2 regions of the Kitasatospora sp. NPDC091207 genome follow, and region 1 is predicted to be linked to the other one. Evidence: riboswitches for the same ligand, from Rfam matches in the RefSeq annotation. Region 1 holds a riboswitch; the other holds the start of a gene.

The links. A riboswitch is a leader RNA that binds a small molecule or an ion and turns the genes downstream of it on or off. The one in region 1 is predicted to bind glycine.
Region 2: another riboswitch for glycine. It lies ahead of gcvP (aminomethyl-transferring glycine dehydrogenase); the one in region 1 lies ahead of gcvT (glycine cleavage system aminomethyltransferase GcvT).

Annotation. Positions count from the first base shown of each region.
Region 1 covers NZ_JBIVVS010000003.1:419,630-434,381, forward strand. The annotation lists gene ACIQTO_RS09425 (hypothetical protein) at 1-863, opposite strand, end outside; gene ACIQTO_RS09430 (DUF397 domain-containing protein) at 1,092-1,352, opposite strand; gene ACIQTO_RS09435 (Scr1 family TA system antitoxin-like transcriptional regulator) at 1,349-1,579, opposite strand; gene ACIQTO_RS09440 (hypothetical protein) at 1,760-2,284, opposite strand; gene ACIQTO_RS09445 (TetR/AcrR family transcriptional regulator C-terminal domain-containing protein) at 2,467-3,189, opposite strand; gene ACIQTO_RS09450 (MFS transporter) at 3,329-4,828, shown strand; gene ACIQTO_RS09455 (hypothetical protein) at 5,266-5,469, opposite strand; gene ACIQTO_RS09460 (hypothetical protein) at 5,488-5,691, opposite strand; gene ACIQTO_RS09465 (helix-turn-helix domain-containing protein) at 5,890-7,164, shown strand; gene ACIQTO_RS09470 (hypothetical protein) at 7,236-7,379, opposite strand; gene ACIQTO_RS09475 (L-serine ammonia-lyase) at 7,490-8,857, opposite strand; gene glyA (serine hydroxymethyltransferase) at 9,003-10,271, opposite strand; gene gcvH (glycine cleavage system protein GcvH) at 10,411-10,788, opposite strand; gene gcvT (glycine cleavage system aminomethyltransferase GcvT) at 10,877-11,998, opposite strand; glycine riboswitch at 12,229-12,334, opposite strand; gene ACIQTO_RS09495 (enhanced serine sensitivity protein SseB) at 12,651-13,433, shown strand; gene ACIQTO_RS09500 (enhanced serine sensitivity protein SseB C-terminal domain-containing protein) at 13,580-14,521, shown strand.
Region 2 covers NZ_JBIVVS010000005.1:317,010-331,761, reverse strand. The annotation lists gene ACIQTO_RS13025 (DUF881 domain-containing protein) at 112-1,215, shown strand; gene ACIQTO_RS13020 (small basic family protein) at 1,212-1,544, shown strand; gene ACIQTO_RS13015 (DUF881 domain-containing protein) at 1,528-2,736, shown strand; gene ACIQTO_RS13010 (FHA domain-containing protein) at 3,290-3,832, shown strand; gene ACIQTO_RS13005 (MerR family transcriptional regulator) at 4,015-4,707, shown strand; gene ACIQTO_RS13000 (bifunctional nuclease family protein) at 4,782-5,258, shown strand; gene ACIQTO_RS12995 (MerR family transcriptional regulator) at 5,551-6,195, shown strand; gene ACIQTO_RS12990 (vancomycin high temperature exclusion protein) at 6,287-7,015, shown strand; gene ACIQTO_RS12985 (DNA polymerase IV) at 7,068-8,486, shown strand; gene ACIQTO_RS12980 (MFS transporter) at 8,630-10,120, opposite strand; gene ACIQTO_RS12975 (DUF2382 domain-containing protein) at 10,263-11,552, opposite strand; glycine riboswitch at 11,776-11,879, shown strand; gene gcvP (aminomethyl-transferring glycine dehydrogenase) at 12,119-14,752, shown strand, end outside.

The sequences.
Region 1 (14,752 bases):
GCGGACCGGTTGGGGCGGCCGGCGGTGCGGACCGCGCCGCGCACCCGGGCGGCGTGCCGGTGCACCGCCTGGGGGGAGAGCCGGGCGGGCGGCGGGGCCGCGGTGGCGGCGCCCGGACGGCAGGCCCGGCAGAGGCCGCCGAGGAGCGCCTGCGGGCGGCTCGGGGTGCGGCAGTCGGTGCACTCCAGGACGCGGGTGGTGGCGGGGGCCGGTGCGGGCTCCCGGGGGCGCTCGGGCGGCAACTTGTCGACCAGCCGGCGGCGGACCAGGGCGGCCGGGCTGTGCACGGTGGGCGGGAGACCGGCGGTGAGGGCAGTGACGAGGTGGGCGGCACCGGCCCCGCGCGCGAGCCACTGGGCGGCGAGCGGTTCGAGGGAGTCGCACTCACGGGCGGAGAGGGCGAGCCGGGGTTCGGTCAACCCGAGCGCGGCGAGGGTCCGGTAGGCGGGTGACCGGTCCGCCCGGGGGTGCGGACGCTCCTCCGGGGGGACCTGCTCCGGGTCGGGGTCGCTCTCGGTGTCGATGTCGCCGCCGGTCAGGAACCGGGACCACCAGGCGTCGTCCCGGGCCGTCCGGGAGAAGTAGGTGCGGAACACCCACTGGGTGCGGTCGCCGTCGACGCGCTCGCGGACCCGGCGCAGATGGCCGGCGACGGAGAGGCTGTTGAGGGCGGTGCGGACGGCCTGCTGGCCGTAGTGGGGCTGCTCGCGGGCGAGGGTCTTGGCGTCCATCGCGGCGCCTTCGGGTAGCCGGTCGATCAGACTGGCGAGGTACGCCTCACGGCCGGGCAGGTGTGCGAAGTCCTGGGCGCGGTGTGGCTGTTGGTCCGGCGCGGAGCGCTTTCCGTAGCCAGGAGACGCCATCGAGGGCAGGGCAGCGCTAAAGTCGTGGGTAGCCACAGGATCGACTGCTTTCGATCGTGCCGGTCAGACCCCCGTTGGTGTTGTCGCACCGGCGGGGGTTGATTCGTTGCTGCGCACGCTACACGGCGTGCGCGGGCTGTGGCGATCGGTGACGATAAGTCATATGGGCTGGCCGGGGCGGTACTTGGGGGTGGGTGGGTAGGGGCTACCCCCCATTCCTTCAGGGAGTCACTCGACCGCCGGGGCCTGAGCTTCGGGCGCGAAGGCGAGGAAGGCGGCCCAGGCGGCGGGGGAGAAGGCGAGCTGCGGGCCGGCCTGGTCCTTGGAGTCGCGGACGTGGACGGTGCGGGGGGAGGCGACGCCCTCGACGCAGTCGCCGCCATCGGTGGTGCTGTAGCTGGACTTGGTCCACGAGGCGGCTACCTCAACGCAGGCGTCACCCTGGTCGTTGCTGTAGCTGGACTTGAACCACGCGAGTTCGGCGCTCATAGCCCTCCCGCCACTCTTCGGATGAAGGCAACAGACTCATCGGCTCCGAGGGCCTGCATGCGGATCATTCCATAGCGCTGGGTGAGTGTGCTCACCTTCTCGGCGTCGCTGTAGAGGGCTCCCGTGTCTTGGGCTTCGACGTAGGCACGCCGGCCGTGGTCGGGCCCCTCCAGGAGCACCCGTGTGCCACACCGTGTGCCACGGCGTGGCACACGGTGGGAGGTCATCTGGCCCGCGCGAGCAGGAGGGGGCCGGTTGCGGCTCAGCTGTCCGGCTGGGTGAGAGCGGCTGCGGCCGGCCGCGGCCTGGGGCACGGTGGCCGAGCGGCAGTAGGTGGCGGGGTGGGGAGCGCGGGGGCGTGCCGGAGCCCGGGCAGGCGGGTCCGGCGGCGTGAGCCGGGACCGCTCCTAGTAGGTGACCAGGGTCTCCAGCTCGGGGCCGTACCCGTAGGCGTTGAGCTCCCGGTGCAGCTGGGGGTTGGTGGGGCCGTACTCGTAGTAGCTGTACGTGGCCCAGTTGACTTTCAGCTGCCCAGTGCCCGGAGCGCGCTCGATCACCTTGATCGTCATGGTCATCGTCCGGGTGTCGCCCGGCGCGATCGGCAGGCGGGGGTGGAACGCGGCGGTCATCTCGCCGATCGTGCAGTCGGCGACGTCCCCGCCGCAGGCGGTCACCTGGATGAGGCCGTGGGTCTCGTTCAGCGGCCAGGCGGGCTGGACGAACTCGTAGGCGAAGGAGAGGTCGGTGGACTCGGTGTTGGTGAGGGAGATGGTGACGGTCAGCGTGTCCCCGCTGCCGGCCGTGTGCCGGTCCACCACGTAGGTGTGGCCGTAGGTCTCGGCGGCGGATGCCGGGGTGCTGATCATGGCGATACCAACTCCCAGGACTAACGCGAGAGTTGATGCGATCCTGCGGATTCGGAAGAGTGTCATGCGGCCGAGGATACGAACCATTCCCGGCTTTGTCTCCAGGGCTTCGGGGAGCCGGTCGGGGGGTGCGGCCCGAACCCGCAGGTGGCGGCGTCGGGGCGGGGGTCCTGGCCGCTTCCGGCCGCGCCCGCCCCGACCCCGCCCTCCGTTCCCGGCCCCGACTCCGCCCCGCGCCTCGCGGTCCGCTACGTGCGCGGCAGGCGCAGGGCCAGGCCGTCCAGGACGACCTCCAGGCCGTAGTGGAACTTGGAGTCGCGCAGCTCCGCCGGGTCGACGCCCTGGACGGCGTCGTACGCGGTGGCGAGGTGTTCGGTGCCGGCGACGGCCTGCTGGGCGGTGGGCAGCAGGCGGGCGATGAACTCGGCCTCGCTCACGCCGGAGCGGGCGATGGTGGTCAGCCAGGCCGCCTCCGTCGTACTCATGCCGATCACGTAGGAGAGCACGGTCTCGATCGCGCGCTCCGGTTCGGGGAGGCCGGCGGTGGTGAACAGGGCGGCCATCCGCTCCGAGTAGGCCATCAGATTGGGGCCCAGGTAGGCGAGGCCGGCCTGGCCGAGGACGGTGGCCAGCCAGCGGTGCCGCAGCGTCGTCGTGCGGAAGGACTCGGCGGCGGCGGTGACGGCCGCCCGCCAGTCGGCGCTGTCGGCGGGCGGCACGGTCATCTCGCCGAAGGCCTCGTCCACCGCGAGCTCCATCAGCTCGTCCTTGGTGGCCACGTGCCGGTAGAGGGAGGTCGCGCCCGCGTTCAGGCGGGCGCCGAGCTTGCGCATGCTGAGCGCCTCGACGCCGTCGGCGTCCAGCATCGCGACCGCCTCGCGGACGATCGCCGTCCGGCTGAGCGCCGGCTGCTCGACCTCGCGGTGCTGCCGGGTCCATACGGACGGGATCGGGTTCGCCTTGGCGGCCATGAGGTCCTCCACTTCGCGGGCTGTCCTGCGTACACCGTGCGCGCCAAGCGTACAGGCGCACGTTGTTGCGCACACTGTTCCGCTCTGCGTACAGTGTGCGCAGCGAACGAACAGCGTGCGCATCTCGGAGGGGAAAGTCATGGAAGCCCGCAACCCACGTCGTTGGTGGATCCTCGTCGTGCTCTGCCTCAGCACGCTGGTCCTGGTCATCGACAGCATGGCGCTCACCGTCGCCGTCCCGTCCATGACGGAGTCGATCGGCGCCAGTACCCAGGACATCCAGTGGATCCTGGACTCCTACGTCCTGGTGTTCGCCGGGCTCCTGCTCACCTCCGGCAGCCTCGGGGACCGGTTCGGCCGCCGCAAGGTGATGATCATCGGCCTGCTGCTCTTCGGGGCCGCCTCGCTGGCCGCGACCTACTGCACCAACCCCGGTGAGGTCATCGCGGCCCGGATCACGATGGGCGTCGGTGGTGCGCTGATCATGCCGTCCACCCTCTCGATCCTGATCACCGTCTTCGAGGAGGACGAGCGCGGCAAGGCGATGGCGGCCTGGGGTTCGGTGTCGATGCTCGGCCTGGTCGGCAGCCCGGTGCTCGGCGGCGTCCTGATCGACCACTTCTCCTGGCACTCGATCTTCTTCATCAACGTCCCGGTCGTCGCCCTCGCCGTCGTCGCCGGCCTCACCCTGATGCCGGAGTCGAAGGGCCCCTGGCAGAAGGCCGACCCGCTGGGCGCGGTGCTGTCCGCCGCCGGTATGACCGCCCTGATCTGGTGGATCATCGAGATCCCGCAGCACGGCGCCTTCGGCGGCCGCTCCCTCGTCACCCTGGTCATCGCCGTCGTCGCCCTGGCCGGGTTCGTGGTCTGGGAGAACGTCACCGACGCCCCGATGGTCCCGCTCGTCCTGTTCAAGCACCGCAACTTCAGCGGCGGCTCGCTCTCGCTGACCCTCGTCCAGATCGGCAACGGCGGTCTGCTCCTCGTCCTCACCCAGTACCTGCAGTTCGTCCTCGGCTACTCCCCGGTCAAGGCGGGCCTCGCCTTCGTCCCGCTGGCCGTCGCCGCGCTGATCGGCAACGGCGCCGGTGCCGGGCTCGTCGCGAAGACCGGCCACCGCGCCCCGATCCTGGTCGGCATGCTGATCATGGCCGCCGCCTTCGGCCTGCTGACCACCGTCTCCGCCGACGGCGGCTTCACCGTGCCGGCCGTCGCCCTCGGCCTGCTCGGCCTCGGTGCCGGCCTGGCGATGCCGGCCGCCGTCGGCGCCCTGATGGGCACCATCCCCACCGACAAGGCCGGCGTCGGGTCCGCGCTGAACGACACCATCCAGCAGGCCGGTACCGCGCTCGGCATCGCCATCCTCGGCTCCCTGCTCTCCAGCCGGTTCGCCCAGGAGATGCCGGCCGGAAGCTCCGAGCAGGCCAAGCGCTCGATCGGCGACGCCCTGGCCGCCTCCCACGGCGACGCCGCCCTGGTCCACGCCGCCCGGGAGGCCTTCACCTCCTCGATGTCGACCACCTTCACCATCAGCGCGATCGGCGTCCTCGCGGCCGCCGTCGTCGCCACCCTGGTCATGCGGGACACGAAGGCCGACCAGGTGGACGTCCCGGCGGTGGAGGCCGAGCCGGCCGTCTGACCCCGCCCGGAATCGACGAAGGCCGGCGCCCCGGATCGGGGGCGCCGGCCTTCGTCGTGCGGTCGCCAGGAGCCGGCGGGTCGGCTGACCTGCTGCCCGGTCAGCCGGCGGTGGGCCTCGGGCCAGTGGACGGGGAGCTGCTCCACGGGGGTCTGCCAGAAGGCGAGGACGGACTCCGCATGGTGGCGCGCAGGCCGGTCATGAGGCCTCCGGCATCCCGGAGGCGACGCCCGGCGTCGGCCTGGCCGTGGCCGCCGGCCTCACCCGCGTGATGGCCCTGTCCGCCGTCGACAGACTGCTGCCACGCCGGCTCCGCTCCGACCCGGACCCCGACGACGAGCTGCCGGCACCGTCGTCGTCGTGATCGCCCTGCTCCGTCCCCGAGCAACCACGCCCCTGCCCGGTTATGGCCGGGCGAGGGCGCTTTGTCATGTCCGTCAGCGAAACGGCAGTACTGCGGTGCTGCCACCGGCCAGGATGCGGCCGTACTCACCCTGACCGTCGAGCGCGCGGTAGTTGACCACTGGATCGCCGGCGCGTACGAGGGCGGTGGCGCACCCGAGGCACCACGGTGTCGGCGGCTGCACGTCGAGATCCTCGATTGCCGCTTCAGCGGTGTGGCACTGCGCGCAGTTCGCCATCGGGTCCTCCTCGGAGCGTCAGGCCCAGGTGGCGCCGCACTGGGTGCAGCCCCATCGGCCGTCCATCGTCTGGTAGGTGGCGCCCGATCCGCAGACCGGGCAGGTACGGGCGCTCGCCTCGTCGACCCGCTTCAGCAGGGTACTGGGCGCCGGGGTGGTGGCGGGCTGCTTCTCGGCGAGCTGGGCCTCGGTGCTGGGCTTGTCGAGCAGGATGGCGCTCATGGCGTCGTCTCCTCGGTGTGGTGTGGCAGAGGTGCGCCGGCCGGGCATCACCAGCGAACCGGGTGGTGGCCCTTCCGTGGAGGCCCTCGGGGCGCTCTCGCACGCCGCGTGCGTGCCCCGCACACCCTGTGCACGCCCTGCCCGCAGGTGCCGTCGGGTCGGTAGGGTGGCCGGCCCGTGCAGGCGAAGGGCGGACCCGTGCATCAGCGTCAGCTTGGGACGGTCATCAGGGCCGCCCGGTGTGCACAGCGGATGACCCAGGCCCAACTGGGCCGGGCGTGTGGGTACTCGGCGTCCGCGATCAGCCGAGTTGAGGCCGGCCTGCTGCGGCCCGCCGAGCAGCCACTCCTGTTGATCGCCCGAGCGTTGGACCTGCCGCGTGACGCCGTCAGCGTGGGTGCACCGGCTACGCTGGCACGGGATGTGATTCCGGATCAGGAGGACGCCATGCTCCGCAGGCAGCTGCTCGTGGCCGGCGTAGCGGCGGCGGGGGCCGGGGTGCTCCCGTCGACGGCGATTGCTGCGGGGCGCCCGGACGCGTCGTCCCGGATCGTCGGGGCCTTGTACTCGCCGGAAGCGTCGGCGCCCACGTCGGTGCGGCAGCTCAGGACCGCGCTGGCGTTGGCCCGCGATCAGTTCACGGCGTCGCGGTACCAGGATCTCGGCGATTCCCTGCCCAGCCTGCTGGGCACAGCCCAGGCGACCCGCGAGGCGGTGTCCGGCCGGGCCCGCGAGGAGGCGCACGCCTGCGTCGCACGAGCCTGGGTGCTGGCGACCGAGCTGGCACTGAAAAGTCATTCGGACATCGCCTGGCCGGCGGCGGATCGGGCCCTGGCCGCAGCCCAGGCCAGCGGCGACCCGGTCGTCCAGGGTGAGGCTGCCCGGGTCCTGGCGATCACGATGCGGCGTGCCGGGCGTCCGGCCGCTGCCGTTGACCTTCTGCGCCGCACCGCTGACGCACTCACCCAGACCCCGGATGACACGTCCCGGGCGGTGGCGACGACGTTGCTGATGACGGCCGCCTACACGGCCGCGTGTGGTCAGCGTCGAGGTGACGCCCTCGACCTCATGGCGGAGGCGGAGCTCGCGGTCGTCCGCCTGGCGTCGAGTGGTCCCCGGCCGCGAACCCAGTTGTTCACGGTCGATGCCACCAGTGCGCAGGCCGACCTGTATTGGATCGGCGTGCACACGGCACTCGGGACTCCCGACGAGGGTGTGCCGTACGCGGCGCGGACCGTGCCGGGGCAGTTGCCGACGGCCGAGCGCCGGGCCCGATACGGCACTGACTGCGCCCGCATGTGGCACTCCCTCGGCGACCACCGTCGTACGTTCGCGTCGCTGCGATTCACCGAGCAGGTCGCCCCGGAGGAGGTACGCCGGCCAGCTCTGCGGGCGCTGACAGCGGACCTGCTCTACGCGCCAGTGACCGTGGCCGGTGTGCGGGAGCTCGCCGCACGGACAGGAGTCTCGTAGCCGCGGTGATCGCCCTGCTCCGCCCCTGAGCGCCCCGCCCGGATTCGGGCGAGGCGCTCATCGTGCTCAGGTCAGGCCGGCCGGGCAGCGGCAACGGCGTCCGTGTACTGCTCGGTGGTCAGGTCGTCCTCCGTGATGCCGAGCGAGGCGAGCACAGATCGGAGGACCGCTTCCGGGTCGCCCACCACAGCCTTGAGCTCCGCCTCGATCGCCACTGCTGTCCCTCCGTCGGGTCACGCGGTCGGCGTCGTCCACCGTGGCGTCGCGAAGACGCCGCCACGAGGAAGCCTGAGGAACTCATTTGCCCAGGTCAGGGCTGCTGAAATCAGCACTCGATGACGTTGACGGCGAGGCCGCCGCGGCTGGTCTCCTTGTACTTGATCTTCATGTCGGCCCCGGTCTCCTTCATGGTCTTGATCGCCTTGTCCAGGGAGACGTGGTGCCGGCCGTCGCCGCGCAGGGCCATCCGGGCGGCGGTGACGGCCTTGACCGAGGCCATGCCGTTGCGCTCGATGCAGGGGATCTGGACCAGGCCGCCGACCGGGTCGCAGGTGAGGCCCAGGTTGTGCTCGATGCCGATCTCGGCGGCGTTCTCGACCTGCTCGGGGGAGCCGCCGAGGACCTCGGCGAGGCCGCCGGCCGCCATCGAGCAGGCGGAGCCGACCTCGCCCTGGCAGCCGACCTCGGCGCCGGAGATGGAGGCGTTCTCCTTGAAGAGCATGCCGATCGCGCCGGCGGCGAGCAGGAAGCGGACGATGCCGTCCTCGTCCGCGCCCGGGATGAAGTTCAGGTAGTAGTGCAGGACGGCGGGGATGATTCCGGCCGCGCCGTTGGTCGGGGCGGTGACGACGCGGCGGCCGGAGGCGTTCTCCTCGTTGACGGCCATCGCGTAGAGGGTCACCCACTCCATGGCGTTGGCCGGGCCGATGCCCTCGGCGCGCAGCGCGCGGGCGCCCGAGGCGGCGCGGCGGCGGACCTTGAGGCCGCCGGGCAGGATGCCCTCGCGGGACATCCCGGCGCGGACGCACTCCTGCATGACGCGCCAGATCTCCAGCAGTCCGGTCCGGATCTCCTCCTCGCTCCGCCAGGCCTTCTCGTTCTCCAGCATCAGGCCGGAGATGGACAGGCCGGTCTCGCGGCTGAGGCGGAGCAGTTCGTCGCCGGTGCGGAAGGGGTACTTGAGCATGGTGTCGTCGGGCTTCACGCGGTCCGCGCCGAGCGCGTCCTCGTCGACGACGAAGCCGCCGCCGACCGAGTAGTACGTCTTCTCCAGCAGCGTGCTGCCGTCGGCGGCGAAGGCCCAGAGGGTCATGCCGTTGGCGTGGTAGGGCAGCGAGCGGCGGCGGTGCAGGATCAGCTGGCTGCCCGGGTCGAAGTCGATCGGGTGGGTGCCGAGCAGCCGGATCCGCTTCTCGGCGGTGATCCGCTCGACGTCCCCGTCGGCCTGGTCGACGTCGACCGTGCGGGGCGAGTGGCCCTCCAGGCCCAGCAGGACGGCCTTCGGGGTGCCGTGGCCGTGTCCGGTGGCGCCCAGCGAGCCGAAGAGCTCGGCGCGGACGCTCGCCACCCCGGTCAGCAGGTCCTCGGACTTCAGGCGGCGGGCGAACATCCGGGCGGCGCGCATCGGGCCGACGGTGTGGGAACTCGACGGGCCGATGCCGATGGAGAAGAGGTCGAAGACGCTGATGGCCACGGAGGACGTCCTTGTCTGGTCTCGTGGAAGGACTTGCAGGCGGGGTGCTGACACGGAACGGGGCACCGCGCGCACTGTCCAGTGTGCGCGGTGCCCCGGAATCCCAGGTGACCAGGCAGGGTGAGGCCGGTCACCTACAGCCGAATCACAGGTTCGGGTAGAGCGGGTACTTCTCGGCGAGGGCGGAGACCCGGGCCTTCAGCGCGGCGGCGACGGTCTCGTCGAAGGCGGGCTTGAGCGCCTCGGCGATGATGTCGGCGACCTCGCGGAAGTCCTCGGCCTGGAAGCCGCGGGTGGCCAGGGCCGGGGTGCCGATGCGCAGGCCGGAGGTGACCATCGGCGGGCGCGGGTCGTTCGGGATGGCGTTGCGGTTGACCGTGATGCCGACCTCGTGCAGCCGGTCCTCGGCCTGCTGGCCGTCGAGCTGGCTGTTGCGCAGGTCGACCAGGACCAGGTGGACGTCGGTGCCGCCGGACAGCACCGAGGCGCCGGCCTCGGCCACGTCGGCCTGGAGCAGCCGCTCGGCGAGGATCCGGGCGCCGTCCAGGGTGCGCTGCTGGCGCTCCTTGAACTCCTCCGAGGCGGCGACCTTGAAGGCGACGGCCTTGCCGGCGATCACGTGCTCCAGCGGGCCGCCCTGCTGGCCGGGGAAGACCGCGGAGTTGATCTTCTTCGCCCACTCGGCCTTGGAGAGGATGACGCCGCCGCGCGGGCCGCCCAGGGTCTTGTGGGTGGTGGTGGTGACCACGTCCGCGTACGGCACCGGGTTGGGGTGCAGGCCCGCGGCGACCAGGCCGGCGAAGTGCGCCATGTCGACCATCAGCAGGGCACCGACCTCGTCGGCGATCCGGCGGAACGCGGCGAAGTCCAGCTGGCGCGGGTAGGCGGACCAGCCGGCGATGATCAGCTTCGGCTGGTGCTCCTTGGCGAGGCGCTCGACCTCGGCCATGTCGACCTGGCCGGTCTTGTCGTCCACGTGGTACGCGGCCACGTTGTAGAGCTTGCCGGAGAAGTTGATCTTCATGCCGTGGGTCAGGTGACCGCCGTGGGCCAGGCTCAGCCCCAGGATGGTGTCGCCCGGCTGGATCAGCGCGAACATCGCGGCGGCGTTGGCCTGCGCGCCGGAGTGCGGCTGGACGTTGGCGTGCTCGGCGCCGAACAGGGCCTTGACCCGGTCGATCGCGATCTGCTCGACCACGTCGACGTGCTCGCAGCCACCGTAGTAACGACGGCCGGGGTACCCCTCGGCGTACTTGTTGGTCAGCACCGAGCCCTGGGCCTCCATGACCGCCACCGGGGCGAAGTTCTCGGAGGCGATCATTTCCAGGGTGGTCTGCTGGCGGTGCAGCTCGGCGTCGACCGCGGCGGCGATCTCAGGGTCGAGCGAGTGCAGGGACTGGTTGAGAACCGTCATGGTGTGGTCTTCCCGGGAGGAGAGAAGGAGGTGCCGCGCGTGGCGCGCCCCGGTGCGGGGTGGCGGTGGGCGACGGGAGGGCGGGGGCGGCCCGGTGGCCGGGGCGGCCGCCGCGCTGCGGCCACCCCGAACGGCCGGCTCAGGCCGGGTTGGTGAGGGCGTTGTACTCGTCGGCGCTCAGCAGCTCGTCGGTGGCCTCGACGCGCACCTTGAACAGCCAGCCGCCCTCGAAGGGGGCGCTGTTGACCAGCGAGTTGTCGTCCAGGACGTCCTGGTTGACCTCGACTATCTCGCCGGTGACCGGCGAGTACAGGTCGCTGACCGACTTGGTGGACTCGAGCTCGCCACAGGTCTCACCCGCGGTCACGGTGTCGCCCACGGAGGGCAGCTGCACGTAGACGATGTCACCGAGGGCGTCGGCCGCGTGGGCGGTGATGCCGACCGTGGAGACACCGTCCTCGGCGGCGGTCAGCCACTCGTGCTCCTTGGTGTACTGCAGGTGCTGGGGGTTGCTCATGGCGTCATTCTCCAGGATGGGAAGCGGGTACGACGAAGCGGGCCGCCGGACGGACGGCTTCGACGTGGATCTTCGGGAAGAGCGGGCCTCAGCGGGCGCGCTTGTAGAACGGCAGCGCCACGACCTGCACCGGCTCGTGCTTGCCGCGCACGTCCACCGCGACGGTGGTGCCCGGGGCGGCGTGCGCCGCGTCCACGTAGGCGATGGCGATCGGCTTGCCCAGGGTGGGGGAGGGCGCGCCCGAGGTGATCCGGCCGATCGGCTCGCCGTCGGTGGTCACCACGGTGTACTCGGCGCGCGGGACGCGCTTGCCCTCGGACACCAGGCCGACCAGCACCCGCGGCGGGTTGGCCTCGGCCGCGGCGGCGGCCTGCTCCAGGGCCTTGCGGCCGACGAACGCGCCCTCGTTGGTGGTCTTGTCGAAGCGGACCACCCGGCCGAGGCCGGCGTCGAACGGGGTCAGGTCGGTGGAGAGCTCGTGCCCGTAGAGCGGCATGCCGGCCTCCAGGCGCAGCGTGTCGCGGCAGGACAGGCCGCAGGGGACGAGCCCGCGCCCGGTGCCGGCCTCGGTCAGCGCGGTCCAGATGTGCGCGGCGTCGCCCGGGTTGCAGAAGATCTCGAAGCCGTCCTCGCCGGTGTAACCGGTGCGGGCGAGCAGCACGTCGCGGCCGGCCACCTGGGCCGGGAGGATCGCGTAGTACTTCAGGCCGGGCAGGTCGGCCCCGGTGGTGTCGGCCAGGATCGCGGTGGCCTCCGGGCCCTGGACGGCGATCAGCGAGTAGGTGTCGCGGTCGTCCGTGACGACGGCGTCGAAGCCCTTGGCGCGGGCGATCAGCTCGTCCAGCACCAACTGGGCGTTGGAGGCGTTGGCGACGACCAGGAAGGCGTCCTCGCGCAGGCGGTAGACGATCAGGTCGTCCAGGATGCCGCCGTCCTCGGCACAGATCATGGTGTAGCGGGCGCGCAGCTCGCCGAGCGCGGAGACGAAGCCGACCAGCGCGTGGTCCAGCATCGCGCCGGCCTGCGGGCCGGTCACGGTGATCTCGCCCATGTGGGAGAGGTCGAACAGACCGGCCTTGGTGCGGACGGCGAGGTGCTCCTCGCGCTCGCTGCCGTAACGCAGCGGCATGTCCCAGCCGGCGAAGTCGGTCATGGTCGCGCCGAGGGCGCGGTGCTGCGCGTCGAGCGCGGTGAGGCGGAGGGACGACATGGCCTGGAACTCCTCGGTCTGGGCACTCAGGTGTGCGCACGCCGGACCGGTCCCGCTCGGGGACCGAGCCTGCGCGCGGGCATGCGGCGGCTGGGTCTCCCCATCTGTCGTCGTACCTGAGAGCTTCACCGCACACGGACCCGCGCGCTTGACAGCGCTAACAGGACAGCATGGCGGCTTGCACCGTGGGTGGGCGCGCGACAGGGCCGTGCGCCGCTTTCCAGAAATGCCTAACCCGTGCGGTAGGGGGGCCTGAGAGATTCCGGGGAGGACTTGCTCCTTCGGCGCCGGCTGTGCCGCCTCTCGGGGCACTCCGGACTCTCCCGCGCGGGTTCGAGCGGCCGGTATGGAGTTAGGGCCCCGGTGGGAATACGCCGAGACGCGGACATCATGGCACGTCCCGGCGGAAGACGGGAGAGGGGCCCCGCGCCTGGCCTTCGACCGGTCCGTCGGGCGGCCCCGCCGCCGCCCCCGCCGCCGGGCCCGGGCGCCTCCGCGGCCGCCCCGGGCCGGCCCCGTCCCAGCCCTCGTCCCCACCCCCGCCCCGTGCCCGGGGCCGGGCACCGGCGCGCGCCGCGGCTCCGCGCGCGGGCCCGCTAGGCTGCTCGGCGTCGGCGAGCAGAGGGCGGTACAGCGGCACATGGGGTACCCGGTGGAGCAGCAGCAGGGGTGGGGCGGCCCGGAGGCGGCGCCGCCGGGCGGCGGATGGCCCGCGAACGAGCTGGAGCAGGTGCTCACCGCCGCGCTCGGCGATCCGGGCGCGACCCCCCGGGTGATCGAGGTGCTGGCCCGCAGCCAGGTGTGGATCCCGCTGCCGGCCGGCGGCGACCCCCAGGGGCAGGCGTTGGACCTGCCGGTCATCGAGCTGGCCGGCGACCCCTACGTCCCGGTCTTCTCCTCGCAGGAGGTGTTCCTGCAGCAGGTGCCCGGGATGGCCTTCGCGGTCGCACCGGCCTGGGAGTTCGCCCGCGGGCTGCCGCTGGGGGTCGGCATCGCGGTGAACCCGGACGCGCCGGTGGGCATCCCGGTGCCGCCGCAGGGCGTCGCGGAGCTGCGGCGCGGGCCGCGCGAGGACCGCTGGGAGGCCCCGGAGGCGGCGACCGGCGGCCGGGTGGCGCTGCGCGAGCCGGTACCGGGCGAGGACCCGGAGGCCTTCCTGGCCGCCTGCCGGTACGAACTGTCCGCCCTGCCCGGCGTCCTGACCGCCAGGCGGGCGCTGGCCAGCGTCGAGGGCGAGCCGACGGTGATGTTCGTCGGCGTCCAGCTCGACCCGGTGGGCCCGGCCGAGCCGGCCGCCGTGAACGAGGCCCTGGGCCGCGCGCTGGGAACCGCCCCGCTGCCCGGCGGCGTCCACCTCGTACTGCTCGACCTCGCGGACGATCCCGTGGTCGAGTGGTTGCTCAACCGGGTACAGCCGTTCTACACCCGGATGTGACGCGTTCCGCCCCGCCCGGCAGCGGGTCGGAGGGCACAGCCGGGCACGTCGGCGTGGCGGTGGTGGGTGGCGCCCCATAGGGTGCCTGCAGATGACCGCCGGGCCGGCGGCAGGTGAGAGAAGAAGAGGCGCAGCGAGGTGGGCGCATGAGTGCGGGAGCGGTAGCGGGCGGTGCACCGGGGCCCTGGGGCCAGGCACCCGCCGGGCGCCCCGGAGCGGATCCGAGAGCGCTGGAGCACGCCCTGCGCGAGGTCGCGCCGGAACGCTGGGAGGCGTACGAGGCGTTGCTGCACGCGCTGGCCGCGGGGCAGGTCTGGATGCTGCTCTGGCACGGGACGCCGGGCAGCGCGGACGCCCAGTACGGGAACATGGAGATCAGCGGCCACGGCTACGCGCCGGCCGTCACCTCGCCCGAGCAGCTGGCGGCGTCCGGTTGGGCGCGGGCGCACGAGGTGATCTCGGGGCGCGAGATCGCCGCCTCGCTCTATCGCACCCGCTGGGGCCTCTGGCTGAACCCGCACGCCCCCGGCGGCGGCGTCGGGGTGCCCTGGGCGGACCTGCGGCGGATCGCGGCCGGCCTGGACCGGCTGCCGGCCGGCCCGTTGAAGCTGAGCGAACCGCAGCTGCCGGCCCAGCAGTTCTTCGCGCTGCTGGAGCGCCAGGCGGTCGAGGTGCGGGCGGTCAAGGCGCTGCGCCGGGCCTGGGTGCAGCCCTCCGTGGGGGAGCCCTACCTGGCCATCGGCCTGGAGCTGTACGAGAGTTCGCCACCTACGGTGGAGGCCGTCCGGGCGCTGATGCAGCGCGCGATCGCGGTCGCGCCGGAGGGCCTGGCGGTGTCCACGGTGGCCATGGGGGACGAGTACGACCCGGTGGCGCTCTGGATGCGGGCCAACGCGCGGCCGTTCTACGACCGCGAGGCGGGCGGCCACGGCCGTTCGCAGGCGGCGCCGTACCCGCCGGTGCCGCCGCCGCCGTACGCCTCCCAGACGGGGCCGGCGTACGGCTACGGCACCCAGCCGCCCGGTCCGGGGTGGCCGGGGCAGCAGCCGCCGCCCCAGCAGCCGTGGCCCGGTTACCCGGGGCGCTGACCCGGGGAGCTGACCCGGCGCGCGGATCGGACGCCCCGGCGCGGCGATCGGACGCCCCGGCGCGACCGCGGGCGCTTCGGGCGTTCGCGGTACGACTACGGGCAGTCCGGGCGTTCGGGTGTTCGGGTCGCAATCGTGGGCACTTCGGGCGTTCGTGTCACAACTACGGGCACTTCGGACGCCGGTCGTGAGGACGGGCAGTTCGGGTGTTCACGGCGCGACAACGGGTAG
Region 2 (14,752 bases), on a different contig from region 1:
CTGCTCCGGCTGCCCGTTTTGCGATCCTTGGTCATGATCTGTCGCTTATGGCGAGTTTGCAGGTCAGGGGGTGTGCGCCGACCCCTCCGCGGACATGGGACGATGGTCCGCATGCCAGCGACGCCGAGTGCCAGTGACGGACGGTACAACCGTCCGGACGCCTCGATGTCCCTGCTGAACAGCGTGATGAACCACAGCCTGGACGAGGGCTACGCCGAGGCGGCCGCGGCGCGGGGCGGCGACCGCGACAGTCGGATACCCGGCACGGCCCGCGGCCTGCTCACGCTGGGCCTCGGGCTGGCCCTGGTCGGGGCGGTGGTGACGGTGGGCGCCGTGAACGCGCACAAGGCCGAGCCCACGCTCGCCAAGGAGCGCGATGCGCTGATCCACCGGATCAACGACAGCAACGGCTCGGCGGAGCGCCTGCAGCAACAGGTCCAGGAGCTTCGGCGCAAGGTCGACACCACCCAGCAGCAGGCGCTGTCGCCGGGGGACGGCGACCCGGCCGCGCTGGCCGGCGCGGTGGGCCTGGCCGAGGTCACCGGGCCGGGCGTCAAGCTGGTCCTGGAGGACGCCTCCGGCACCGGTGCCGGCGGGAACGTCGACCCGCGCGCCGGTCAGGGCTTCTCCAACAGCGGCCGGCTGCGCGATCGGGATTTGCAACTGGTGGTGAACGGGCTCTGGGAGTCCGGCGCCGAGGCCGTTTCGATCAACGGGCAGCGGCTCACCGCGCTCTCCGCGATCCGGGCCGCCGGTGAGGCGGTGCTCGTCGACAACCGGCCGCTGGTACCGCCGTACAGCGTGCAGGCCCTGGGGGACGGGTCGAAGCTGGTCGCCACCTTCGAGAGCAACATGGCGGGTCAGTACCTCCGGCTGCTGCAGGAGAAGTACGGCATCAAGTCGACGATCTCCGCGCAGAAGAAGCTGACCCTGCCCGCCGCCGTCGGCGTCACGCTGCGGACCGCCCAGCCGGCCACGCCGGAGGCTTCGCCGACGGCGAGTCCGTCCGCTCCCGCGCCGACGTCCCCGAGCCCGACGGCGTCCGCCGAGGGTTCGCAGAGTCCGTCCGCCGGACCTTCGCGGTCGGCCACGGCCGGTACCTCGCCCTCGGGCAAGCGCACGCCGAGCGGCTCCGCCAAGACCACGACAGCCCACTCGCCCGCGGCGTCCACGACCGGGGCGCCCGCCGCAGGGACAGGAGCAGCTAGACCGTGATTGCCGTACTGGGTCTCGTGATCGGGGTGGTCGTCGGGCTCTTCGTCCAGCCCGAGGTGCCCGACGCCGTCGTGCCGTATCTGCCCATCGCGGTGGTGGCGGCGCTGGACGCGGTGTTCGGCGGTGTCCGGGCGATGCTGGACGGCATCTTCAACGACAAGGTGTTCATCGTCTCCTTCCTGTCCAACGTGGTGGTGGCGGCCCTGATCGTCTTCCTCGGGGACCAGCTCGGGGTCGGTTCCCAGCTGTCCACCGGTGTGGTGGTCGTCCTCGGCATCCGGATCTTCTCCAACGCCGCTGCGATCAGGCGTCATGTCTTCCGCGCCTGACCCCGGCCGGGAGCCGGCACAGCAGGAGGCGGACGAACGGGCAGGAGAAGGCGTGCGCGAGGACGGGAGCGGGGAGCGGGAGGCGGCTGCGGCGGCGGGGAGCGCGCCGCGAGAGCCCGCCGAACAGGTGAAGTCGGCCGGGCCGGACGACTTGCCGGGGCCGGACGACTCGCCCGGGCGCGACCGGGCGGTCACGCCGGAGAAGTCGTCCGCGCTGAAGAAGCCGTCCGGGCTGCAGAAGCCGGAGGCTCCGGCGGAGCCCGTGCGGGCGGACCCGTCGGAGGAGCGTGACGGGGAGCCGGCCGAGCCGGAGCCGGCGGAGGAGCCGAAGCGCGCCCCCAAAACGGAGGCAGCCCCGACGGAGCCGGTGCCCGAGGCGGCCGCCGCGCCGCGAGCGGTGTCCGTGCCGGTGGAGGAGCCCGAGCCCGGGCAGCAGCCCGAGCCGGTGGCGGCGGCCGACGACCGCAGCGCCGGCCGGCGGCGGCTGAAGGCGGCACTCTGGCCGCCGCGGCTCTCCCGGGGGCAGCTGGTGGTCGCGGTCCTGCTGTTCTCGCTCGGCCTCGCGCTGGCCATCCAGGTCCGCTCCACCAACGACCACCACAGCCAGCTGCGCGGCGCGCGGCAGGAGGACCTGGTGCGGATCCTCGACGAACTGGACGGCCGCCAGCAGCGTCTCCAACAGGAGAAGGCGGAGTTGGAGCAGTCCCTGGCCAAGCTGGAGAACAGTTCCAACCAGGCCAAGGAAGCCCAGGAGCAGACCAGGAAGAAGGTGACGGAGCTCGGCGTGCTCGCCGGCACCGTCAAAGCCACTGGTCCGGGCATCGTACTGACGGTCGATGATCCCCAAGGGCAGGTGAAGGCGGATATGCTGCTGGACACCCTGCAGGAACTCCGAGCGGCGGGGGCGGAGGCGATTCAGATCAACGATGTGCGCGTGGTGGTCAACACCTACTTCACGGACGTGTCCGGCGGCGGTGTGCAGATCGACGGGAAGAAGGTCTCGCAGCCCTATCGCTTCACCGTGGTGGGGAACCCGCAGGACCTCACACCCGCGCTGAACATTCCGGGAGGTGTGGTCCGTACTCTTGAGAGTCATCAGGCCCGCGCGACCATCTCCCCGCAGCAGAAGGTGCTCGTCGACGCCCTCGTCGACCTGAGGACGCCGCAGTACGCCAAGCCGGCTCCGAAGTGATGACGTACCTGCCGCACGGTCCGTCATCCGCGGCTGCACCCCGGTGCGGGGTGCCGCCGTCAGGTGGGCGAGACTGGTCCGCACCAGCACAAGCCGGAACATCACACGTCGGAGCACCGCTCCAGCAGGCCCGATCCGCGACCGGGCCCGCAGCCTGTCCGAGGTTCTCACCCTGCCCCGCGGGCGGGTCTGTCACACGCAAGGGGATTCGCCCGTGAGTTTCTTCTCGAAGTTGTTCGGTCGTAACAAGGGCCGTGACGCGGCTGCCGTGGAGGCACCCACCGCGCGTCACCGCCGGGCCGACGAAGAGCCCGCAGTGCCGGGCATGCGTCCCGCTCCCGAGGGCGTCGAGTACGCCGAGCGTCCGATGTTCCGGGACGGTGCCGACGCGCAGTACGCGGGCAATCCGGCGGGCTACGGCGCGTCGGTTGACCCCTCCGGCGCCCCGCGCATAGGTTTCCCGTCAGGACCCTCAACCTCTGGTGGAGGGTTTGCCCCGGACCCGTACGCCGGGCACAACCCGTCGGGTGTCCCGCGCCAGGAGGCTGTGAACATGGCTGGCCCCACTCCGTGCCCCAGGTGCGGTAACCAGAACCCGGCCGCGGCCCGCTTCTGTTCCAACTGCGGTACGGCGTTGCGTGGTGGCGCGCTGCCCGAGGGGGCGGCGGAGACCACGTCGACCATCTCGATCTCCGGCCTGGAGTCCTACGACCCCAACACCACCACCGGCACCGGTACGCCGGCCCTGTCGGCGGAGGTGCTGTCGGCGATCGACGCGCTGCCGCCGGGCTCGGCCCTGCTGATCGTCCAGCGCGGCCCGAACTCGGGCAGCCGGTTCCTGCTGGACTCGGACAAGACCACGGCCGGGCGTCACCCGCAGGGCGACATCTTCCTGGACGACGTGACCGTCTCGCGCAAGCACGTGGAGTTCCGCCGCACGCCCGGGGGCGGCTTCACCGTCGCCGACGTCGGCAGCTTGAACGGGACGTACGTCAACCGTGAGCGGATCGACGAGGTGCCGCTGAACAACGGCGACGAGGTGCAGATCGGGAAGTACCGGCTGGTGTTCTTCGCCAGCCACCACCGGGGGTACTGAAACCAACGTCGGCAGGAGCCCGAGTGAGCGCGAACCCTCCTTCATCTCTCGGGGCGGCCAACCCCGCGTCGCCCGGTCCGCTGCCGGACCAGGGCGCGCGGGGAGTGGTCGCGGCCCCCAGGCAGCCGGTCCGTCCGGACCGGCCCGCCGGGGGCGGCCGACGGCGCGGCGGCGACGAGCTGCTGAGCATCGGCGCGGTGCTGACCTCCCTGCGGGACGACTTCCCCGAGGTCACCATCTCGAAGATCAGGTTCCTGGAGGCGGAGGGCCTGGTCGAGCCCCAGCGCACACCGTCGGGGTATCGCAAGTTCAGCCCGGCCGACGTCGAGCGGCTGGCCTACGTGCTGCGGATGCAGCGTGACCACTATCTGCCGCTGCGGGTGATCCGCGAGCACCTGGACGCGATCGAGCGCGGCGAGACCCCGCCCGCGCTGCCCGCCGCCGAGGCCCGGCCCGGGCCGATGGAGGAGGCGGACCGCGAGCTGGTGGCGGCCGCCGAGGCCTCGGCGGGAGTCCGGCTGGGCCGTGCCGAGCTGCTGGCCGCCGCCGAGGCGGGTGAGCGCGAGCTGGTCGAGTGGGAGTCGTACGGGCTGGTCGTGGCCGGTTCGGACGGCGGCTACGACGGCGAGGCGCTGCAGGTGGCCCGGCTGGTGGCGGAACTGGGCCGCTACGGACTGGAACCGCGCCACCTGCGGGCCATGAAGGCGGCCGCTGACCGCGAGATCGCGCTCGTGGAGCAGGTGGTGGCGCCGCTGCGCCGGCACCGCAACCCGCAGACCCGGGCGCACGCCGAGGCCACGGCACGGGAGCTGGCCACCCTCTCCGTCCGGCTGCACGCCGCCATGGTGCAGGCCGGTCTGCGGCCTCGCTCGTGACGCGCCGACCCCGCTGACCAGCGCCGTCGGCTCTGCGCTTTCATATCCGGGGCGAGGGCCATAGGGTTGCGTGTGTGAATGAGCTCGACGTCGTGGGTGTCCGGGTGGAGATGCCTTCCAACCAGCCGATCGTGCTGCTTCGGGAGGTCGGGGGCGATCGGTACCTGCCGATCTGGATCGGTCCCGGCGAGGCGACCGCGATCGCCTTCGCCCAGCAGGGCATGACGCCGGTGCGCCCGCTGACGCACGACCTCTTCAAGGACGTCCTGGAGGCCCTCGGGCAGCAGCTCACCGAGGTGCGGATCACCGACCTGCGCGAGGGCGTGTTCTACGCCGAACTGGTGTTCGCGGGCGGGGTCGAGGTGAGTGCCCGGCCGTCCGACGCGATAGCGCTGGCGCTCCGGACCGGTACGCCGATCTACGGGAGCGAGGAGGTGCTCGCCGAGGCGGGCATCGCCATCCCGGACGAGCAGGAGGACGAGGTCGAGAAGTTCCGCGAGTTCCTCGACCAGGTCTCGCCGGAGGACTTCGGCGGCGGCACGCCGCAGTAGTACGGACCCGGCACGGACGGCCATCGCGGACGGTCATCAGGGACGGCGATGGAGCCGGCAGTGGGGTTGACGGCCGCCATCATGCCGAATACGTTCGTCCGTTTTGCCAAATAGCGTCCACTTACCCACACTAGGGGCACGAAAAACCACTCTCCTGAGTGACGCGGTTTGTGCTGCCCGGCGTGGCGATCGTTGACGGCTCATAGGGGACTGCCTACCGTCAGGAGTGGCTGCCCGGGTGCCTGTCGCCCGCAGTCTGGGTTGCCCGCAGGACGAGTGGACGGAGGTAGGCATGACCGGCACCGGCGATGAAGCGGCCGTGGGAGGCCTGTGCACCGTGCACATGCCCCGCGCCGCCCGCAGTGTGGCCGAACTGCCCCGGATGGGCCGGTTCCCGGCCGTGCAGCCGGGCCAGCCCGCCATCGAGCGGCTCGCGCCCACCTCCGAACTGATCGGCTACCGCGGCCCGACGGCCTGTGCGGCGGCCGGCATCACCTACCGCCAGCTGGACTACTGGGCGCGGACGGGTCTGTTGGAGCCCAGCGTCCGCTCGGTCTACCCGGCGAGCAGCCAACGGCTGTACAGCTTCCGCGACATCCTGCTGCTGAAGATCGTCAAGCGGCTGCTGGACGCGGGGGTGTCCTTGCAGAACATCCGGGTGGCGGTCGCCCATCTGCAGTCCGTCGAGAGCGGCGACCTGACCGGGCTGACGCTGATGAGCGACGGCGCGACCGTGTACGAGTGCACCACGCCGCAGCAGGTGGTCGACCTGCTGAAGGGCGGTCAGGGCGTGTTCGGCATCGCCGTCGGCGCGGTCTGGCGGGAACTGGAGTCGGCCCTCGGGCGGCTGCACGCCGAGCGGACCGACACCGGCGAGACCGTGACCGGGCACGACCCCGGGGACGAGCTGGCGCAGCGCCGCAACCGGGCGGTCTGAGCCGCGGAACTGACGAGGCCGCGGGCCCGGACGGGGAACCGTCCGGGCCCGCGGCCTCGTCGTGCCTGGTGGATCGATCAGGGGAGGGCATGTGCGGTTCGGCTCCGGGATACCCGGCCTGCTGCGGCGGCGGGCGCTGCGGCTCGGCGTCCGGCTGCGGCGCCGGCGCACCCAGCGCAGGATCTTCCAACTCGTCACCGTCTTCTGCTCCCTGGCCCTGGCGCCGAGCGCCTGGCTGTGGATCTCGGCGGGGGACGGGGTCGGCACCGTGGAGAGCGCGCCGAACGCGCCGGTGGCGGTGGTGTTCGGCGCGGGGCTCTTCGAGGGCAGGCCGTCGCCGTACCTGGCGCACCGGCTGGACGCGGCGGTCGACCTGTACCGGGAGCGGAAGGTCCAGGCGATCCTGGTCACCGGGGACAACGGGCGGGACAGCTACGACGAGACCGACGCGATGCGGCAGTACCTGGTCGAGCACGGGGTGCCGCAGGTGCGGGTGGTGGGCGACTACGCGGGCTTCGACACCTGGGACTCCTGCACCCGGGCGCACCGGGTGTTCGGCGTCGACCGGGCCGTGCTGGTCAGCCAGGACTTCCACGTCCGGCGGGCGCTGGCGCTCTGCCGGGCGGCCGGTATCGACGCGTACGCGGTCGGGGTGCCGGAACTGCACGACGCCACCTGGCTGTACGGCGGGCTGCGGGAGATCCCGGGCGCGGGCAAGGCGGCGCTGAACGCCTGGCTGCGGCCGGACCCGTTCTTCCTCGGGCCCCGGGAGGACGGCATCCCGAAGGCGCTGGCCGACGCGGGTACGGCGCGGGACTGAGGCGGAGGACGGGTTCGGCCGCACTGTCGGACCCGTGCGGCATGATCGGCGGGTGCGGTCACTGCCGAGCATCATCCACCTCGACATGGACGCCTTCTTCGCGGCGGTGGAGCAGGCGGCCAAGCCCAGCCTGCGCGGGAAGCCGGTGATCGTGGGCGGCCTGGGCGGGCGCGGGGTGGTCTCCACGGCCTCGTACGAGGCGCGGAAGTTCGGGGTGCACTCGGCGATGCCGATGGCGCAGGCGCGTCGGCTCTGCCCGAACGCGGCCTTCCTGTCCGGCCGGTTCGAGGCCTACCGGGCGGTGAGCGAGCTGGTGATGGGCCTGCTGCGGGAGCTGTCGCCGTTGGTGCAGCCGCTCAGCCTGGACGAGGCCTTCGTCGACCTGGAGGCGGGTCCGTACGGGCCGGCGCTGGCGGCGGCGGACCACGGGACGGGGGAGCGGCTGGTGCTGGCCCTCGCCGAGGACCTCCGGGCGGACATCCACCGGCGCACCGGGCTGACCGCCTCGGTCGGGGCGGCCGGGTCCAAGCTGATGGCCAAGATCGCTTCGGAGCAGGCCAAGCCGGACGGGCTGGTGCTGATCGAGCCGGGCCAGGAGCGGGCGGTGCTGGGGCCGATGCCGGTGCGGGCGCTGCCGGGCATCGGCCCGGCCACCGAGCAGGTGCTGCGCCGGGCGGGGCTGAACACGGTGGCGGATCTCGCCGAGGCGGGGGAGGCCGAGCTGGTGCAGCTGTTGGGGAAGGCGCACGGCGCCGGTGTCCACCAGATGTCGACCGGGTTGGACGAGCGGCCCGTGGTGGCCGACCAGGACGCCAAGTCGGTGTCGGTCGAGGACACCTTCGAGGTGGACCTCGCGGACCGGGACCGGGTGCTGCGCGAGGTGGACGTGCTGGCCGCGCGGTGCGTACGGCGGCTGCGGGCGGCCGGTCGGTCGGGGCGCACGGTGGTGCTGAAGGTGCGGCGGTTCGACTTCTCCACGCTGACCCGTTCGGAGACCTTGCGCGGGCCGACGGACGAGGAGGCGGTGATCGTCGAGACGGCCCGCCGGCTGGCCTCCCAGGTGGACATCACCGGTGGGGTGCGGCTGCTCGGGGTCGGGGTCTCGCAACTCGCGGACTACACCCAGGAGGACCTCTTCGCGCAGGCCGTCCGGGAGGAGCCGGGGGAGCCGGGGGTGGTCGAGGCCGAGAGCGAGGCCGGGGGCCAGGAGCCCGAGGTGCCCGCCGCGCGGCACTGGATGCCCGGACAGGACGTACGGCACGCCGAGCTCGGACCCGGGTGGGTGCAGGGCAGTGGCGTCGGCCGGGTGACGGTGCGGTTCGAGACGCCGTGGAGCGGGCCGGGCCGGGTGCGGACCTTCGCGGTCGAGGACCCGGCGTTGGAGCCGGCGCGTCCGCTGCCGCTGCGTGGGGACGGCGTCGGGCCCGAGGACGAGGTCGGGCCCGGGGACGGCGGTCCGGCGGCGGGCTGAACGCACGAAGCGGCCCCACCCGGCAGGGGGGCCGGGTGGGGCCGCGTGCGGTGCCGGGCCGCCGGCGGTCGCGATGCCCTCGTCGACCGTTCGGGGACCGGTCCCCCGCGCCCTGTCCCTGGGCGCGGGGGGTGGACGCCTCGTCAGGCGTCGGTCTTGACCAGCTCGGGGCCGGACGTGAGGTTCGCCGTCGCGTTGCCGTCGGCGACGGTGACGGCGGGCTTGACGCTGCGGATCAGGAAGGGGACGACCGCGGCGACCGCGCAGACCGCGGCGGCGACCCAGAACGCGTGCTTGTAGGCGTCCAGGGTGGGCAGCGCGATCGGGATCGGCAGCTTCATGGTGTCGCCGGTGAGGATCGCGGCCATCACGGCGGTGCCGATGGCGCCACCGACGGTGCGCAGCACGGCGTTCATGCCGTTGGCGATGCCGCTCTGCTCGACCGGGACGGCGCCGTTGATGTAGGCCGGCATCGCCGAGAAGGCGAGGCCGATACCGAGACCGAAGATCGCCGAGGCGGTGTAGATGTCGGCCTCGTGGCTGTGGCGCACGGCCAGGTAGGCCATCGCGACGGCGCCGAGGACGCCACCGAGGACGAGCGGCAGGCGCGGGCCGCGGCGGGCGATCAGCAGGGCGCCGACCGGGGCGGCGACCATCGAGCCGAGCGCGGACGGCAGCAGCATGACACCGGCGTGCAGCACGGTCGCGGTGAACCCGTAGTGGGCGAACTTCTCCGGGGTCTGGGCGAAGTTGCTGATCACCATGAACGAGCCGTACATGCCGAAGCCGATCAGCAGGCCGGCGAGGTTGGTGAAGGCGACGGCCGGACGGGACATCATCTTCATGTCGACCAGCGGGTGCTTGACCTTGACCTCGATGACGCCCCAGATCAGGGCGACCACGGCGGCGACGGCGAACAGGCCGAGCGTCTTGGTGGAGGTCCAGCCCCAGGTGTTGCCCTGGCTGACCGCGACCAGCAGGGCGGAGAGCCAGCCGGCCAGCGTGATCGCGCCGAGCGGGTCGGCGCCGCCCTCCTTGTCGGTCACCGGGTCGCTGGGCACCCGGAAGGCGACCAGGGCGACCGCGAGCAGGCCGAAGAACAGGCCCATCCAGAAGATCGACTTGTAGCTCCAGTGCTCCAGCAGCAGGCCGGTGGCGACCAGGCCGAGGCCGCTGCCGACACCCATCGAGGCACTGATGGCGGCGACGCCGCCGGTGACCTTCTGCTTCGGCAGCTCGTCGCGGACGATGCTGATGGCCAGCGGCAGCACGCCACCGCCGGCGCCCTGGAGGACGCGGGCGACGACCAGCCAGGTGAAGGAGTGGGTGCTGACCGCGAGCGCCGAGCCGGCGACGAGGCCGGCCAGCGAGATCAGCAGCATCGGCTTCCGGCCGCGCAGGTCGCCGAAGCGGCCCAGCAGGGGGGTCAGCACGGCCGCCGAGAGCAGGTTGGCCGTCATCAGCCAGGTGATGCTGGAGCCCGAGACGCTGAGCTCCTTGGCCAGCGAGGGCAGGATCGGAACGACCGCGGTCTGCACCACGCTGAACGACAGCATCGCCAGGATGAGGGCCGGCAGGACCCGGGCGCTGCTCTGCTTCTCGGCCGCGGTGGTGGGCTGTGGTGCCTCACTCACGGTTGCTTCCTCCCGTACATAGTGAATGAACTGAAGTAACCATGCAGGGAGATACTTCAGTGTGTCAAATATCGATTGGTGAAGCTTTGGCAAAGCCGAAGGACCCCGGACCGTGGAGGTCCGGGGTCCCTGTGTCCCGCCGTCAGGCGAGCGGCCTCAGCGGGGCCGGCCGGGACGACTCGCCGGCGCCCGCGTGCTCGCCGTTGGCGAGGTGTTCGCCGGTGCCCGGGCGCTCGCCGGTGCCCGGGTGGGCGGGGGCCGGGGCGTGCGCGGACGAGGGGGCCGGGGTCGAGGCGGCCGCGGTGTTGTCGTGCACCTCGACGTGCTCGCGCCGCAGCTCGTCCCGGATCACCTCCTCGGCGGTGTAGCGCTCGACCACCAGGCGGACCCGCTCGATCGGGGCCAGGTACTTGCGGACGACCGGCCGCTCCTCGCGCAGGGTGACCTCCTCCACCGCCTCGGCGATGTCCTTGTCGCTCAGCGAGGCCCGCTCGGCCTCGCCGACCGGCATCCGCTCCACCCGGACCCGCTCGCGGACCACCGGCACCCGGCGCTCCACCGCCTCGCTGGTCACGTACTTGCGCAGCTTCGCGGTGCCCAGCACGTGCCACTCGGTGGTGATGTCCAGCCGCTCCTCGCGGCAGGTGATCTCCACCGGACCGCTGGGCGCCGAAGAGGCCGGGCCGGTGGTGCCCGGCGTCGCGACCGCGGGCGCCGACGCGGCGGCGCTGTCGTGGCCGGCGACGAGCGGAGCCGCCGACGGGCGCCGCTCCGGTGCGGTGGGTGTCGAGGGGGCGGCGGGCGCGGTCGCGCTCAGGGTGCGCACGTTGGCCTCCGTGGCGGGTTCGGACGGCCTGCCGGGGTCGGCGGCCGGCGGGACGGCGGGGGACGGGGGTGTGCTGTCGGCCGAGTGGAAGGCGAGCGGCTTGGCCGGGGCCGCGGCGGCCGGCCGGTCCACCGGCCCCGGTGCGACGGCCGGCCGCTCCGCGGACTTCGGTGCGGCGGCCGCGGCAGCCGCGGTGCCCGCCGCTGCCGCCGGGGCGGCCGCCGGCAGGGTGCCGAAGTCCAGGTCGGCCGGTTCGGAGCCGGAGCCGTCGCCGGCCGACGGCCGATCGTCCAGCCGGGTGTCCAGCCCGTAGTAGCGGTAGAGCTGGAGCTCCTGGGCGGGTGACAGGTGCTGGCCCACGCCGAAGTCCGGTGACTCCTTCACCAGTGACTTGTCGTACGGCACCCGCAGTTCGTCGCCGGAGAACTCGCTCGTGGTCAGGGGGACGAAGGCGTCCCGGCCGAAGATGCCGGTCCGGACGGCGGCCCACTCGGGCTGTCCGGTGGCGTCGTCCAGGTACACCTCGTCGACCGTGCCGATCTTGTCTCCGTTGCGGTCGACCGCCTTGTGGCCGATGAGGTCCCGGGGGTCGATATCGGTCTGCACTCTTACCTCCAGTGCGCTGCGCCTGCGGAACGCCCGCAGGCCGGCGGCCGGCCCGCCCGTCCCATCCGCCACTTCACACCAAAAGCCATGAAGCGGACACGCGCGACCGGGGTGAGGCCGGACGGGCCCGGTGCTGCGCCGTACGGGTCACGGGCCGGGCTGTACCGTGACCGGACGCCCCCGTGATGGAAGGGCCTCCCGCTGGTACCCTGGGCGCGACCGCCGAGCCCGCTCGGGAGAGTCCCCGAGAGCGGAAACCGCTGGTCGGGGCGCCGAAGGAGCAACTCCTCCCCGGAATCTCTCAGGCATCCGTACCGTGTGGGATAGGTCACTCTGGAAAGCAGGGCAGGACTGCCGGCGAGGGAGCCGGTGGGCACCACCCTCACCGACGGTGCAAGCCGGCGGGGCGCCACAGCGCTCCGCGCGGGCGAAGCTCTCAGGTCCCGATGACAGAGGGGGAGGCCTGTCGGGTTCGTCCGCCCAGGTCTGTCCGCTGTCCTCCACAGCGGCCGTTCCGTCCGGCGTGCGTACCCCCGCCGGTCCGTGACCAGGAGGCCTCGACCACCATGAACGCCCAGCCGAACGCGGGACGCCCCACCACCCCCGTGACCCTCACCGAGCTCGAGCAGGCCAGTCCCTTCGAGAACCGCCACATCGGCCCCGACGCCGCGGCGCAGGAGAAGATGCTGGCCCAGGTCGGCTACGGCTCGCTGGACGAGCTCGCCGCCACCGCCGTACCCGAGGCGATCCGCTCGATCACCGGCCTGGACCTGCCCGCCGGCCGCAGCGAGGCCCAGGTCCTCGCCGAGCTGCGCGAGCTGGCCGGCCGCAACACCGTCCTCCAGCCGATGATCGGCCTGGGCTACTACGGCACCTTCACGCCGCCGGTGGTCCTGCGCAACGTCATGGAGAACCCGGCCTGGTACACCGCGTACACGCCGTACCAGCCGGAGATCTCGCAGGGCCGCCTGGAGGCGCTGCTCAACTTCCAGACCGTGGTCTCCGACCTGACCGGCCTGCCCACCTCCGGCTCCTCGCTGCTGGACGAGGGCACCGCGGCCGCCGAGGCGATGGCCCTGGCCCGCCGCGTCACCAAGGTCAAGGGCGGCGTCTTCCTGGTCGATGCCGAGACCCTGCCGCAGACCGTCGCGGTGATCCGGACCCGCGCCGAACCGACCGGTGTCGAGGTCGTCGTCGCCGACCTCTCCGCCGGTGTCCCGGCCGAGATCGTCGAGCGCGGTGTCTTCGGTGTGCTGCTCCAGTACCCGGGTGCCACCGGTGTGGTCCGCGACCTCACCGCGGTGATCGAGCAGGCCCACGGCCTCGGTGCGATCGTCGCCGTCGCCGCCGACCTGCTGGCGCTGACCCTGCTGAAGTCCCCGGGCTCGCTGGGCGCCGACATCGCCTGCGGCACCTCGCAGCGCTTCGGTGTGCCGATGGGCTTCGGCGGCCCGCACGCCGGCTACCTGTCGGTGCGCGCCGACTTCGCCCGCTCGCTGCCCGGCCGTCTGGTCGGCGTCTCCGTCGACGCCGACGGCAACCGCGCCTACCGGCTGGCCCTGCAGACCCGCGAGCAGCACATCCGCCGCGAGAAGGCCACCAGCAACATCTGCACCGCCCAGGTGCTGCTCGCCGTGATGGCCTCGATGTACGCCGTCTACCACGGCCCGGACGGCCTGGCCGACATCGCCCGCCGCACCCACCGCTACGCCGCCGCGCTCGCCGAGGGCCTGCGCGCCGGTGGCGTCGAGCTGCTGCACGGCGAGTTCTTCGACACCGTCACCGCGGTCGTCCCCGGCCGCGCCGCCGCGATCGCCGAGGCCGCCCGCGAGCACGGCATCAACGTGTACCAGGACGGCGAGGACCGGATCTCGGTCTCCACCGACGAGACCACCACCCGCGAGCACCTGGCGGGCGTCTGGGCCGCGTTCGGCGTCGAGGGCGTCGAGATCGCCGAGAGCGCCGAGGCGCTGCCGGCCGCGCTGCTGCGCGAGGACGAGTACCTGACCCACCCGGTCTTCCACAGCCACCGCTCCGAGACCGCCATGCTGCGCTACCTGCGCCGCCTGTCGGACCGGGACTACGCGCTGGACCGCGGCATGATCCCGCTGGGCTCCTGCACCATGAAGCTCAACGCGACCACCGAGATGGAGGCGGTGACCTGGCCGGAGTTCGGCCAGCTGCACCCCTTCGCGCCGATCGAGCAGGCCCAGGGCTACCTCACCCTGATCCGCCAGCTGGAGCAGCAGCTGGTCGAGGTGACCGGCTACGACGCCGTCTCGATCCAGCCGAACGCCGGCTCCCAGGGCGAGTTCGCCGGCCTGCTGGCCGTCCGCGCCTACCACCACGCCAACGGTGACACGCAGCGCGACGTCTGCCTGATCCCGTCCTCCGCGCACGGCACCAACGCGGCCTCCGCCGTGATGGCCGGCATGCGCGTGGTCGTGGTCAAGACCCTGGTCGACGGTGACGTCGACGTCGAGGACCTCAAGGCGAAGATCGAGCAGCACCGCGACAACCTCGCGGTGCTGATGGTCACCTACCCGTCCACCCACGGCGTGTACGAGACCCAGATCACCGACATCTGCGCCCTGGTGCACGAGGCCGGCGGCCAGGTCTACGTGGACGGTGCCAACCTGAACGCCCTGGTCGGCCTCGCCAAGCCGGGCAAGTTCGGCGCGGACGTCTCGCACCTGAACCTGCACAAGACCTTCTGCATCCCGCACGGCGGCGGCGGCCCGGGCGTCGGCCCGGTGGCGGTGCGCGCGCACCTCGCGCCGTACCTGCCGAACCACCCGCTGCAGGCGGAGGCGGGCCCGGCCACCGGCGTCGGCCCGATCTCGGCCGCGCCCTGGGGCTCGGCGGCGATCCTGCCGATCTCCTGGGCGTACGTCCGGCTGATGGGCGGCGAGGGCCTCAAGCGCGCCACCCAGGTGGCGGTGCTGAACGCCAACTACATCGCCAAGCGCCTGGCCCCGCACTTCCCGGTGCTCTACACCGGTCCCGGCGGCCTGGTCGCGCACGAGTGCATCATCGACCTGCGCCCGCTCACCAAGGAGACCGGCGTGACGGTGGACGACATCGCCAAGCGCCTGATCGACTACGGGTTCCACGCGCCGACGATGTCGTTCCCGGTGGCCGGCACCCTGATGATCGAGCCGACCGAGTCCGAGGACCTGCACGAGATCGACCGCTTCTGC